2 regions of the Ruegeria sp. CDSA020 genome follow, and region 2 is predicted to be linked to the other one. Evidence: riboswitches for the same ligand, from Rfam matches in the RefSeq annotation. Region 2 holds a riboswitch; the other holds the start of a gene.
What was found. A riboswitch is a leader RNA that binds a small molecule or an ion and turns the genes downstream of it on or off. The one in region 2 is predicted to bind cobalamin.
Positions count from the first base shown of each region.

Region 1 (6,915 bases), on a different contig from region 2:
GGTCGAGCGCCCAAAGGTGTTCCGCCAGTTGGACACATCTGTAAAACTGCCCGCATCTGTCGTGGAAGAAGCGTTTCTAAAGGTCAATCCGGGGCTGGAGCGCGACATGATCACCGTCACCTGCAAACAAGGCTATATCGAAGAGGTACGCCTTTGCCTGTCGCGCGATCTTGAACAGGTGCCGTGTGGTCGGGATGTGATCAAGGACTGCGCGGCCAAGGACGCGCTTTTTGATCCGATTCGTTAGGGTTTGCGGTAAAGGCGAGATGGTGGGTAATCGCAACTTCTACGTTGTTGCCACCGCATCCTGTTCAATAGCCAGATCGTGCCGAGGCTAAGGCCTACCTTGCTATTCCAAAGTCCTCAGGGCCACTGCGATACCATAAAGCTAGTCGGAATTGCGTTTCGGTTTTACTTCGGAATGGAACGCGCGCATGTTTCCCTTTTGGCGTGCGGCTGCCCGCCAGAGTTTCTTTCGCGCATCGCCCGGCTCTAGATGCGCGTATTCACCGCCGGAAAACTTGGGCCAGTCCAGAGCCAGTCCAAGTTTAACCAATTCTGCGGCGACATCAGTACCATCTGGAAGCGTGCACTTGGCGACGATCCGATCGTAGGAAACCTCTTCTTTGATTTCGGCTGTGATCACCATGCCTTTGCACATCTTGATCAGCGCAAACTTGGATTTCTTGCCCCAGGGATGCTCAAGCTCGGGCGCATCGATTCCGGCAACCCTGATCTTGGTGCCGCTTATCACGATCGTGTCGCCGTCGATTACGTGGCACTTGCCTTTGAGAGTCCGTGTGGTTGGATAAGCCGAGGGCGGCTGCTTTGACGGAACCGGTCGTGCTCTGGTGATCGCCGGTCTTTTAGTTGGCTGGAAGGGCACCACCCTGGATCGTTTGCGCGATGATCCGAACAGGGTCCTCAATATATAACTCAACATATGAAAAACGCATTCTAAATCTGCTTAATCGATGCGTAGAATGTTAGGCTGGATACAGTATTTGTGTAAACTTGATATTTGAATTCGACCAAGTGTCGAAGCTCAACTACAACTCCTTCCGCGCCCTCAGCGCCGCCGTAATCGTCCCGTCATCCAGGTAGTCCAACTCGCCGCCAATCGGCACGCCCTGCGCCAGCGAGGTCAGGCGCACCTGCCCGTCCAGTTGATCGGCTATATAGTGCGCGGTGGTCTGGCCATCGACAGTGGCGTTCAGCGCCAGAATGACTTCGGTGATCCCCTCGGCTGTGACCCGATCCTTGAGGCGAGGAATGCGCAGCTCATCCGGGCCGACTCCATCTAATGCCGACAAGGTGCCACCCAGAACATGATAGCGGCCTTTGAAAACTGCGGCGCGTTCCATCGCCCAAAGGTCGGCGACGTCTTCGACGACGCACAGCTCTCCGGTCGCGCGGACTTCGCTATCGCAGATGTCGCAGATATCCGAGGTGCCTACATTGCCGCAATTCAGGCACTCACGGGCAGTGATGGCAACCTGTTGCATTGCGTCCGCAAGCGGTGTCAGCAGAAGGGCGCGTTTGCGGATCAAATGCAGCACTGCGCGACGGGCCGAACGTGGGCCGAGGCCTGGCAGTTTGGCCATCAGGTCGATCAGATTGTCGATATCGCTGTTCGAACTCACTGCGCTTGCTCCTGCATAAGGGCCGGGCAGTTGGGCCCGGCCGGTATTTCGTCAGGAGTGCCTATCAGAACGGCAGCTTGATGTCTGCGGGCAGGCCCATACCTTCGGTCAGCTTAGCCATCTCAGCCTGCGACCGTTCTGCGGCCTTGGCCTGAGCATCTTTGACGGCGGCCAGGATCAGATCTTCGACCACTTCCTTGTCGTCGCCGTTAAAGATTGACGGGTCGATATCGAGACCTTTCAGCTCTCCCTTGGCCGTGGCTGTTGCCTTGACCAGCCCTGCACCGGATTCGCCGACAACCATGATGGTATTCAGCTCTTCCTGCATATCCGTCATCTTGGTCTGTAGATCCTGTGCGGATTTCATCATCTTGGCCATGTCACCCAGGCCGCCGAGTCCTTTGAGCATCGGTATTCTCCTAATATCCGGTTTGACGCCTAAATACGGGCGCGCTCGGCGCGGCACAAGGGCCGAGCTGGCTCCCGCCCGTCGTCAAGGCCTTTGGCAAGACCTTTCCTCTCGTTGGGCCCGGCAGCGCGGGCAAGCCCGCGCTGCCGGGCCCAAGGCCGCTCAGGGGTATCGGCGTCAGCCGATGGCCCGTGGCGGGCGCGGGAGGTTTCCAGTTGGGTAAGATGGGACGATTTCAGTCTTCCTCGAACGGGTCCCATTCGTCTTCGACCTCGGGCAACGCCTCGGTTTCCACCTTGGCGGCACGTTCTTCCGGTGTTTCAATCCGCTTGATGCGAGCCTTCGGAAATTGCATGAGCACCGCCTGAACCAACGGGTGTTTCTCAGCCTCTGCTTTCAACGCCAGCTCGGCGGCGTCTCGAATCTCGGCGATGGTCGCAACCTCACCATCGGCCACAATCGACACAGCCCAGCGGTTGCCAGTCCATCGTTGCAGCGACGAACCCAGTCTCGCTGCCAGATCTGTGGGTGCGTTCTGTGTCGGGGTGAACTCGATCCGCCCCGGTTGGTAAGAAACCAGCCGCACCCCGTTTTCGACCTCGACCAGGAGTTTCACATCCCGATTGGTGCGGATCAATTCAACCACGTGGTCAAAACTCGGATACCGTGCCAGCGCCGATTGGATATCATGGGCCAGAGCGGCCGAAGGTGCGCCGGCGGGGCTGCTAGTTGCGGACACGTAAGAAGATGATGCCGCTTGTACCGGAGCCTGAGAGGGCACGGCCATACCACCGCCAGGACCGCCATTCGGAGGCGGTGGCGGGTTGTCCTGCAGGCGCTTGATCAGCTCTTCGGGGCTGGGCAAGTCGGCAACATGGGTCAGGCGGATAACGGCCATTTCAGCAGCCATCATGGCATTTGGCGCGGCCGATACCTCTTCCAGCGCTTTCAGCAACATCTGCCACATCCGGGTCAAAACGCGCATTGGCAGGGCCTCGGCCATTTGCTGACCACGAGCACGTTCATCAGGGGAAACCGTCGGGTCCTCGGCTGCGTCTGGCGTGATCTTCACAACCGAAACCCAGTGCGTGATTTCGGCCAGATCGCGCAGCACGGATAGCGGATCGGCCCCTTCGGCATATTGCCCGCCCAATTCAGTCAGCGCGTTTGCTGCATCCCCTCGCAGGATCATTTCCATCAAGTCCAATACCCGGCCCCGGTCGGCCAGACCCAGCATCGCGCGCACCTGATCGGCGCTGGTTTCACCGGCCCCATGGCTGATTGCCTGATCCAGCAGCGAAGTTGCGTCGCGCGCCGACCCTTCGGCCGCGCGGGTGATCAGCGCCAGGGCATCATCCGCGATCTGTGCCTTCTCAGCCGCTGCGATCTTATTGAGCAGGCCAATCATGTCCTCGGGTTCGATCCGGCGCAGGTCAAATCGTTGGCACCGCGACAGAACAGTCACCGGGACTTTGCGGATTTCGGTCGTGGCAAAGATGAACTTCACATGCGCAGGAGGTTCTTCCAACGTCTTGAGCAGCGCGTTGAACGCGCTGGTCGAAAGCATGTGAACCTCGTCGATGATGTAGATCTTATAGCGCGCACTGGCGGCGCGGTATCGGACCGAGTCGATGATTTCGCGGATATCATTCACGCCGGTTCGGCTGGCGGCGTCCATTTCCATCACGTCGACATGGCGACCTTCCATGATGGCGACGCAATGTTCGCACTGGCCGCAAGGCTCGGTCGTGGGCTTGCCTTGCCCATCAGGACCGATGCAGTTCATGCCCTTGGCGATGATCCGTGCCGTGGTCGTCTTACCGGTGCCGCGGATGCCAGTCATGATGAAGGCTTGTGCAATCCGGTCGGCCTCGAACGCGTTTTTCAGCGTGCGCACCATTGCGTTCTGACCGACGAGGTCAGCAAAAGTTTCCGGGCGGTATTTCCGCGCGAGAACCTGATAGGCGGGGCTGGGCGTGTCGGTCATGTCTGCTCTGTTGGATTCGTGTCAGGTTTGCAGCGTAGAGACCCCCGCCGTCCGCGTCCACCGCGCGCGAAAAGGAATTTCGTTTTGGCAAGTTGCATCAGAGCCGGTAAATCATGAGGGGCTTTAGCCCCATGTGGTGATGCAGGTAAAGGAGCTGTGTTGGAGAGTTTTGCAATTCACCCTCTTGGATTGGGCAAAGGGCAGATCGCTCTGTGCCCACTGCCGGGTGTCACGGGCGATTATGCTGGGGATTTCGCAGTAATCCGGGATTGGGCGCCGGACCTGGTCATCTCGATGACGACCTCGGATGAGTTCCAGCACTCCGGCGCGCGTTCAATCGAGGAGGACCTGCAGCGCGAACGGATTGCCTGGGTCCACCTTCCGGTCTCCGATTTCGGCGCCCCCACGCCTGAGGTTGAGGCGCTTTGGCCGCAAGCCAGCGCCGCCGCCCAACATGTCCTTGCCAGTGGCGGCAAGGTGCTGGTGCATTGCCGCGGTGGGTGCGGACGCTCGGGGATGGTTGTGATGCGGCTAATGGTGGAATGCGGCGAAGCGCCTGGCCAAGCGCTTCGGCGGTTGCGTGCGGTGCGGCCCTGCGCGGTGGAAACCGACGCGCAAAAGGACTGGGCGGGGTTGCCGGCCCGAACCCTTCCCTGAATCAGGCAGACACTTGATACGGAATACTGTCGCTGCGCGGCGGCAGGGTCGATACGTCGAGCATCGCACAGGGTGGTTCTGACAGAAAACCAGCGGATTTCTGGATGAACTCCGGCCCGAACATCATGTCGCCATAGGCGTCCAGCTTTTCTGTCGGCGTGTCCGTGCTGGTGCCGCAATAGACCCTGATCTGTTCTGACTGGGCCCGAAAGCGGGCCGTGCAGCCTTCGGTGCAATGGGTCAGATCGCTGGTGCCTTCGACCTCGAATGTTTTGGATGTCGCAGGCCTTGCCGTCGCCATCGCCTCGGCCATGGCGCGTGCCATTCGGGCAAGGGCGGGGCAGGGTTTCCCGGTCCTCTGACAGATGGTTGCGGTGAATTCGTGTGTTTTTGTCTTCCAGATCATAATGCGCCCTCCGCGCGCAGGACGAAGGGTGAGGATCAGGTGTGACAGCGCGCTGACGACCTGCCCGGACACCCCGCCCGAGTTTCGGTTTCGATACGATGGCAGGTCTCCTGACTTGCGGGTCGTCGCTTTGCCGACCTTCCCAGCCCTGGGGCCAGTGGTATTTCGGCATTGCTCACCGCTTACAGTTGCGGGGGCAGTCGCGGAGTTGGCCCTTTCCGGCATCGCCGGGGCAGACCGCACCGTGTTCCCTTTTCATCCCGCCCCAATTCCGGGGCAAGAACCATCACCACATCGCTAGCGGCTATGCAGACCCCGAGTCAAGCCACCTGTTGGGGTGCAAACCGGACGTTTGGTCATCTTGATGAAATCTTGACTCTGGTGGCCGAAATCGGGCCGATTGTTGAGTGAACCGAGTAGTTCAGAATTTGTCGGAAGCGCCATGCTTGATACCACGCCCTGCGTCCAGACTAAGGACTTTGATTTTGCCTCAGGCTCTGCCAGCCTGTCGGCGCGGCTGTATCTGCCTGAAACCGAGCCGAAGGTCGCCGTGGTGATTCACAGCGCAACTGCAGTGCCGCGCGAATATTACCAGCATTTTGCCCGTTGGCTGGCCGCCGAACAGGGTATTGCCTGTCTGACCTATGACTACAGCGATTTCGGGCATTCACTGCGCGACAAACTCAAAACCTCCGAGGTGACCATGGCGGATTGGGCCTTGGTCGACATGCCCGCCGCACGGGCTGAGATGCGCAGGCGGTTCCCGGACGCTTTGCAGTGGAGCATCGGTCATTCCCTTGGCGGCTTGCTGGGGCCGGTGCAGCCAGACATTGATCAGATCGACCGGATGATCTGTGTATGTTCGGGGCTGGTTACTCTGTCCGACCATCCCTGGCCCTATCGCGGGCTGGCGTGGTTGTTCTGGCACGGCCACGGGCGTCTGGCAGTGAATGCACTGGGGTATCTGCCGGGCAAAGCTGTGGGGATCGGTGCCGATTTGCCGGGCCCGGTCTATTGGCAATGGCGCAGCTGGTGCACGGCGCCGCAGAATTATGTGCCGCAGATCGGTGACGCTCTGCCCGAAGCGAGATGGGCGCAATCGAATACACCGGTGGACCTGTTCGCCTTCGAGGACGACCAGATGGTGCCGCCAGACGCAGTCTGGCGGCTTGCCGATCTGTATGGGCCGAAGGCGCGGCGACATCTGTTGTCTCCGAATGAATTCGGAGCGCCTGAGATCGGTCATATTGGCGCTTTTGCCCGCAGAAACCGGGCGGTTTGGCCCCGGTTGATTGCCTGAAAACGAGGCGCCTTTTTGTCACGCTTAGTGTCTGCTGCGGGACTTTTTGTCGTGCATGACGGATCGCACCATTTTGCCAAAGGCTTTGTCACGTGCCCGTGACTGCGCGAGGGTCTCGGAATTCCTCTGATCTTCGCGCCGAAGCTTGTGCCAGCGCGCCAACCGGTCGGGCTCAATCACGCCATTGGCAATCGCCTCCTGCACAGCACAACCGGGTTCGGCCTGGTGCTGGCAATCTGAGAACCGGCACGTTGCAGCCAATTCCAGAAGGTCGGAGAAAACCTCATCCACGCCGTCTTGGGCATCCATCAAACGCAGGGCGCGCATTCCTGGCGTATCAATCAGCCACCCCCCGTTTCGCATCGGGTGAAGCGCACGATGGGTCGTGGTGTGGCGACCCCGTGCGTCATCCTCGCGGATCCCCGCCGTTGTCCCGGCCTGACCAGTCATGGCGTTCGCCAATGTGGTTTTGCCGACACCGGATGAGCCGACCAAAGCAGCAGTTTGCCCGGC
Region 1 is NZ_JBXWQK010000007.1:133,839-140,753, forward strand. Features, by position in the region: gene AC2FJW_RS14265 (ribonuclease T2 family protein) at 1-247, shown strand, start outside; gene AC2FJW_RS14270 (thermonuclease family protein) at 389-754, opposite strand; gene recR (recombination mediator RecR) at 1,050-1,643, opposite strand; gene AC2FJW_RS14280 (YbaB/EbfC family nucleoid-associated protein) at 1,708-2,052, opposite strand; gene AC2FJW_RS14285 (DNA polymerase III subunit gamma/tau) at 2,288-4,039, opposite strand; gene AC2FJW_RS14290 (protein-tyrosine phosphatase family protein) at 4,196-4,696, shown strand; gene AC2FJW_RS14295 (hypothetical protein) at 4,698-5,102, opposite strand; cobalamin riboswitch at 5,186-5,405, opposite strand; gene AC2FJW_RS14300 (alpha/beta hydrolase family protein) at 5,545-6,402, shown strand; gene rsgA (ribosome small subunit-dependent GTPase A) at 6,427-6,915, opposite strand, start outside.
Region 1: it holds a riboswitch for cobalamin, as region 2 does, so the genes downstream of both, AC2FJW_RS14295 (hypothetical protein) here and AC2FJW_RS05695 (CbtB domain-containing protein) in region 2, are expected to answer to the same signal.

Region 2 (6,915 bases):
GGGTGCAGAAATCCTACCGTTTTCACCACTGGCGAATGAAGCCCCTGCCCCGGATGCCGATCTGGTCTGGCTGCCGGGTGGGTATCCCGAGTTGCACGCAGGCACATTGGCCGCCGCCAACACCTTCCAGACTGGGCTGTGCAAACATGCCGAGACAAGACCTGTGCATGGCGAATGCGGGGGCTACATGGCGCTGGGTCAGGCGTTGATCGACAAAGACGGAGTCCGGCACGAAATGGCGGGCCTTCTGGGCCTTGTGACCTCCTATGAAAAGCGCAAGTTCAACCTGGGTTATCGCAAGGCGGAATTACTGGCCTCGATGGCCGGATTTACCGAAGGCACAGCGCTACGCGGGCATGAGTTCCACTATTCCTCGATCATCGAACAGCCTGACGCCCCGCTGGCACGCGTGTTCGACGCCGAAGGCGCGGAAGGCCCGCAAACCGGATCGGTGCGAGACAATGTCACCGGGACATTCTTTCATCTGATCGCCGAGGCCTCGGCATGAGTGGTTTTGTGTCCTTCATCGGTTCAGGCCCCGGCGACCCGGAATTGCTGACGCTGAAGGCGGTAGACAGGATGCAGAAAGCTGATGCGGTGCTGTTTGACGACCTCAGCAGCGGCCCGATCCTGAGCCACGCCCGCGAGGATGCTGATCTGGTTGGTGTCGGCAAACGCGCCGGGCGCCCCTCGCCCAAGCAGGATCACGTCAGCCGCTTGTTGGTTGAATATGCACAAACCGGTCAGCATGTTGTGCGGTTGAAATCCGGTGATGGCGGCATGTTCGGCCGGCTTGAAGAAGAACTGGTGGCCCTGCAAGAGGCCGGGATCGACTATGAAATCATCCCCGGCATCCCCTCGGCGGTAGCGGCGGCGGCAGCGGCGGGCATTCCGCTGACCCGGCGACTGACCGCGCGGCGCGTGCAATTCGTCACCGGCCACGATGTCAGTGGCAAACTGCCCGAAGATCTGAACCTGGCAGCACTGGCTGATCCACAGGCTACGACCGTCGTGTTTATGGGCAAGCGCACCTTTCCCCTTTTGGTTGGCGCCCTGCATTCGCACGGCCTGCCGCTGGATACACCTGCTTTGATGGCCGAATCCGTCTCGACCCCCGATCAAAAACTGCAACGCTCGACCATCGGCGCCTTATCGCAGCAGTTGGAAACCGAGATCGGCACCGCCCCGGCCCTGATCCTGTATGGACCTCTGGCAGAGTTCGAAAATGATTGACTTGACGCTGATCGGTATTGGCACCGGCAACCCGGATCATGTGACATTTCAAGGGGCGCAGGCGATCCGCTCGGCGGACCTGATCCTGATCCCCCGCAAGGGCGAAAACAAGGCCGATCTGGCAGGGCTGCGCGAGCAGATCATCGCTCAGGTCGCGGATACCCCTCCGCAAATCGCGTATTTCGACATTCCCAAACGCCGTGCCGATGATGGCTATTTACGCGGAGTGGACGAATGGCACGACGCGATTGCATTGCGCTGGCAGGAGGCCATCGCAGCCCACCCGAAGGCCCGCCATGTGGCGCTGCTGATCTGGGGGGATCCGTCGCTGTATGACAGTTCGCTGCGAATCGCGGCACGTTTGACCCCTCAGCCAGAAACACGGGTGATTCCCGGCATCACAGCGCTGCAAGCGCTGACGGCGGCCCATGCGATTCCGATCAACGAACTGGGCGCGCCCTATATCGTAACAACTGGTCGTCGCATCCGGGACGAAGGATGGCCGGAAACCGCAGAAAACGTGGCGGTGATGCTGGATGGCGAATGTTCCTTCCAAAACCTGGACATGGAAGACTTGGACATTTGGTGGGGCGCATATGTCGGCATGAAAGAGGAAATCCTGATCAAAGGCCCTTTGGCCGAGGTTGCGCAGCAGATTCTGGACCGTCGCGCCCATGCCCGTGCCGACCATGGTTGGATCATGGATATTTATTTGCTGAAAAAGCGCATAATCTGACACAATACGTCGCAAATGATGATTGCACCGCCACAGCTATAGCGGCTAAATGGGGGTGTCTGGTCCTGCCGGAGAAATCCGGATGCTAAGAGGGAATTTGGTGCGACTGCCTCGGTGGTCAACTCCAAAGCCGCCCCCGCGACTGTAAGCGGAGAGCCCCTGTTCAACCAGCCACTCCCGGTTCTCCGGGGGGAAGGCGAACAGAGGCATCGACCCGCAAGCCAGGAGACCTGCCAGGCGCAAAAACGAAACACCGGCCGTCGGGTGCGGCGGCAGAGGAGAATACAAAATGGCAACACAAACGAAAACAGCATCCGCCGCGCGTACAGGCTTTGTTCCGGTCATGTTTGCAGTGGTTCTGGGTCTGGGTCTCATCACGCTGACCGGTCACGTTCAGGCAGCGGCCCTGCATGATGCAGCGCATGACGTGCGTCACGCGACCGGCTTCCCCTGCCACTAAGACCGTGTTCAGTCGTATATTGACCAGCGCGTTGTTCGCTGGTGCTGCAGCGGGGCTGATTGCCGCCTTGCTGCAGTTGGTATTTGTGCAACCAGTATTGTTGCATGCCGAGCTTTATGAATCCGGTGAGCTGGTGCATTTCGGGGCCGAGACCGTATCGGCTCATCCCGAACTGCCGCGCATGTTCTCTGAACTGACGCGCGATGCGCTGAGTGTCATCTTTACCATGCTGACCTATACCGGCTATGCGTTGGTGATGGTTGCGCTGATGTCGGTAGCCGAAGGTCAAGGACATCAGATTGATGGCCGGACCGGCGTCCTTTGGGGGTTGGCCGGATTTATCGCCTTCCACCTTGCACCAGGTTTCACCCTGGCGCCCGAAGTGCCGGGTGTCGCGGCAGCCGATGTCTATGCACGTCAGGTCTGGTGGTTCGCAACAGTTGCAGCAGCCCTTGTCGCCATGTGGTTGATCGCCTTTGGAGGTAACCTGATCAGCTATGTGATCGCCGCGGTACTTCTGTTGGTGCCACATCTTATCGGTGCACCCGAGCCCGATGTTTTCACCGGCCCTGTGCCGACTGAAATTGGCGCGTTGTTCGCGGCACGAGCTTTTGGAATCGGTCTGGTTGCATGGGTTCTGGTTGGCGCGTTCGCTGGCTATTTCTGGCAGAAAGAAGCGCAACCTTCCGAAGCAACGGCCTGATCGCACTTCGATTGAACGCGCTGGGGGTAAACTCGGCGCGTTTCCCTATGTTTTCAAGGAAATACAATGACCCGTTCACTTGCTCTATTCGTGATCGGTCTGGTCTTTGGTGGCGGTGCAGGATTTGTAATCGCTGCTGCAAATGGCGTCACATTTGATGGCCACGACCATTCTGATCCGTCTCTTCACGGAGCCTCACACACTGAGACCATGGCCCACGATCATTCCACGGCCCTGAACCTACCGGCAGGCGCAGATGCACCTACACTGGACATCGCTCTGACACAGGATCCTATGTCTGGCTGGAACCTGCATGTCATGCCAAAAAACTTTACCTTCGCACCGCAGAACGCATCTACCGCTGACATGGCAGGCGAAGGGCACGCGCATGTTTACATCAACGGAGAAAAGCTCGCCCGGCTTTACGGCAGTTGGATGCATATTGATCAGTTGCCCAAAGGCGAGGTCGAGGTTTCGGTTTCGCTGAATTCCAACAGCCATAGCCCGCTTTCGGTCGATAACGTGCCGGTTCGTGCTGCGGTTACGGTTCAGGTCGACTAAAGCGCCGGAATACGCGCACGCAAACACATCCGAAGCCGCCCGCAGGGTCGGGCGTCTTCGATCCAGCCCTGCGGGCTGTTCAGGTAAGTACGGCAAGTTTCAGCGATATCCGCGGCATCCGCCACCACATCGACACCCGAAAACACATAAGATGCGCGCCCCTGCGCCTGTATAGCCAGCGCCGTGGGTTCCGCGCAGCTGCTGAAACAGGCGTGTTCGCTCAATTCGACCTGATCCGTCAATCCAGCCCTTTTCAGTGCGTCCTTCACAGCCTGCACCTCGGCCGCCCGATCGCGTGCGGTGCCACAGGTTTTGCAGATCATCAGGCGCATCCGATCCAGACCTTTCCCTTCGTCCTGCGCCCGTTTCTGCGGCTTTAAGCGGCGCGGCGCAATCCCGAATGCGCACAAGATTGTGAGTGCGACGTCCTCACATTTCTGGCAGGATTCCTGCAGACACCTTAAAAGGAGGCCTCTGGATGAAACTGCTTTGGACTGTCTTCGCCCTGCTGGCTCTGCCCGCCTGGGCCGACGAACCGCTCTCGGGATGGGCCGTGTATCCAACAGGCAAAAGCTATGATGAATTGGTCTCGGACACCAAATCGGCGGTTAAGGCAAACGGTCTGATCGTGGTCACGCAGGCCGGCCCCACCAAAGCCGCCGCCGCGCGGGGGATTACAATCCCAGGCAATCTGGTGATCGGCGCCTTCAACAATGAATATGCGGTGCGCGTGCTGGAAACCTCGGTGCGCGCAATGATCGAAGCACCGATCCGGTTTTACGTGACCGAAAACGAAGACGGCACCGCCACCCTGTCCTATAAAACGCCCAGCTTTGTATTCGCGCCCTATATCTATGAGGGCGGAGACCCCCTGAGGGACATTGCCCAGGAATTGGATGACACCTTTCAGATCGTGGCCGAAGCCGCTGTCAAATAGTCACACTGGCGTGATGCGCCTTGCGTCCGGGTCTGTCCTCCGCAATCTGCGTTGAAACAGTTTTCGGAGCTTTACTGATGCAGGACTCGTCGCCCCGCGCTGCGGACATTCTGGCCCAACGGCTTTATGAGGCTGGCTGCCGTCACGCTTTTGGCATGCCAGGTGGCGAGGTGCTGACCCTAGTGGATGCGTTGGAAAAGGCGGGGATAACCTTTCACCTGACCAAACACGAGAACGCGGCCGGCTTTATGGCCGAGGCGGTGCATCACCGCGACGGCGCCCCGGCCATTCTGGTGGCCACGCTCGGCCCAGGCGCGATGAACGGGATCAATGTGGTCGCCAATGCGTTGCAGGACCGGGTGCCAATGATCGTGCTGACCGGCTGTGTCGACGCAGATGAGGCGCTGACATACACCCATCAGGTCATGGATCACGCACGGGTCTATCGCTCGATCACCAAAGGGACGTTCATGCTGACCGCCAAAGGCGCGGATATTATCGCAGACAAAGCGGTGTCGCTGGCCAATCAGCCGCGCCCAGGACCGGTGCATATCGACGTGCCGATTTCGGTTGCGGATGCGCCTGTGACCGATGTCAAACGCCGCCGTCTTGTCAAACCTGCCGCCGTCGCGCCCGAGGGGGATTGCGTTGAAAAAGCCCGCCGCTGGGTGGCACAGGCCGAACGGCCCATCGCGATTATCGGCCTGGATGTTCTATATGACGACTCGCGCAATGTGGTGCAGGCGTTCCTTGAACATTTTGGCATTCCTTTTGTGACAACCTACAAGGCCAAGGGCGTGGTTCCCGAGGATCATCCACTGTGCCTTGGCGGCGCGGGCCTGTCGCCGCTTGCTGACACCCATCTGGTGCCGCTGGTTGAACAGGCCGATCTGGTGTTGTGTCTGGGCTATGACCCGATCGAAATGCGCCCAGGCTGGCGCGAGATTTGGGACCCCGAAGAAAAGCGCGTCATCGACATTTCAGCGGTTCCAAACGATCACTACATGCATCAGGCCGGGTTGAACCTGGTGGCTGATACCGGCGCGACCCTCGAGGCCATTGCAAAGGGCAACCCTGCCCGCGCCACCTGGCCCGGCGGCGAGCCCGAACAGGTTCGGGCCGCCCTGGCGCGAGCCTTCCCTACTGATGACGTATGGGGTCCCGCCGCGGTAATTGCGGAAACCCGCGCGGCTCTTCCTGCCGAGACATTGGCTACCGCTGACAGTGGCGCACATCGCATCCTTCTCAGCCAGATGTGGGGATGTTCCGAAGAACGCGGGCTGATCCAGTCTTCGGCGCTCTGCACCATGGGCTGCGCTCTGCCAATGGCCGTCGGGCTGAAACTGGCCGAACCCACGCGCCCGGTCATCAGCTTTTCCGGCGATGCCGGGTTCCTGATGGTCGCCGGAGAACTGTCGACCGTTGCCGAGATGGGTGGTAACCCGATTTTCCTGGTGTTCGTCGACGCCAGCCTTGCCCTGATCGAGTTGAAACAGCGTCAGCGGCAAATGGGGAACGTAGGCGTCGATTTCGACCGCCACGACTTTGCAGCTATTGGCCGGGCCTTCGGCGGGAATGGTCACACGGTGCGCACCCGCGCCGAACTGAGGGATGCTCTGGAAGCGGCAACCAAGTCTGATAGGTTCACCGTAATTGCTGCTGAGATTGATCGCGGAGGATATGATGGCCGGATCTGAAGGACCGCTGAAGGGCGTCAAGGTTCTGGACCTGTCTCGCATTCTGGCCGGACCGACCTGCACACAGTTGCTGGGCGATTTGGGTGCCAGCGTTATCAAGATCGAAAACCCTGCTACTAAAGGGGACGACACGCGCCAGTGGGGCCCACCCTATGTCGCAGATGCCGACGGGTTTCCATCAGATCTTAGTGCCTATTTCATGTCAGCCAACCGCAACAAGAAATCGGTCGCCATCGACATCACCACACCCGAAGGTCAGGCGGAAATTCGGCGGCTGGCCTCGTTTGCGGACATCCTGATCGAGAATTTCAAACCCGGCGGGCTTGCGAAATACGGGCTGGATTACAAATCGCTCTCGCAGGAAATCCCTAGCCTCGTCTATTGTTCGATCTCAGGCTATGGGCAGGATGGGCCTAACGCATCAAAGCCCGGATATGATCTGATGGCGCAGGGCTATGGCGGTGTCATGTCTCTGACCGGCGATCCCCAAGGGGCGCCGATGAAAGTTGGCGTTGGTATCGCTGATGTCATGTGCGGTATGTATGCCTGCGTTGGCATTTTGGCAGCATTGCGCCATCGGGACCAGAC
Region 2 is NZ_JBXWQK010000003.1:51,427-58,341, reverse strand. Features, by position in the region: gene AC2FJW_RS05710 (cobyrinic acid a,c-diamide synthase CobB) at 1-508, shown strand, start outside; gene cobA (uroporphyrinogen-III C-methyltransferase) at 505-1,233, shown strand; gene cobF (precorrin-6A synthase (deacetylating)) at 1,226-1,969, shown strand; cobalamin riboswitch at 2,013-2,221, shown strand; gene AC2FJW_RS05695 (CbtB domain-containing protein) at 2,259-2,429, shown strand; gene AC2FJW_RS05690 (CbtA family protein) at 2,434-3,132, shown strand; gene AC2FJW_RS05685 (hypothetical protein) at 3,199-3,693, shown strand; gene AC2FJW_RS05680 (DUF1636 family protein) at 3,690-4,103, opposite strand; gene AC2FJW_RS05675 (DUF302 domain-containing protein) at 4,172-4,630, shown strand; gene AC2FJW_RS05670 (thiamine pyrophosphate-binding protein) at 4,708-6,327, shown strand; gene AC2FJW_RS05665 (CaiB/BaiF CoA transferase family protein) at 6,314-6,915, shown strand, end outside.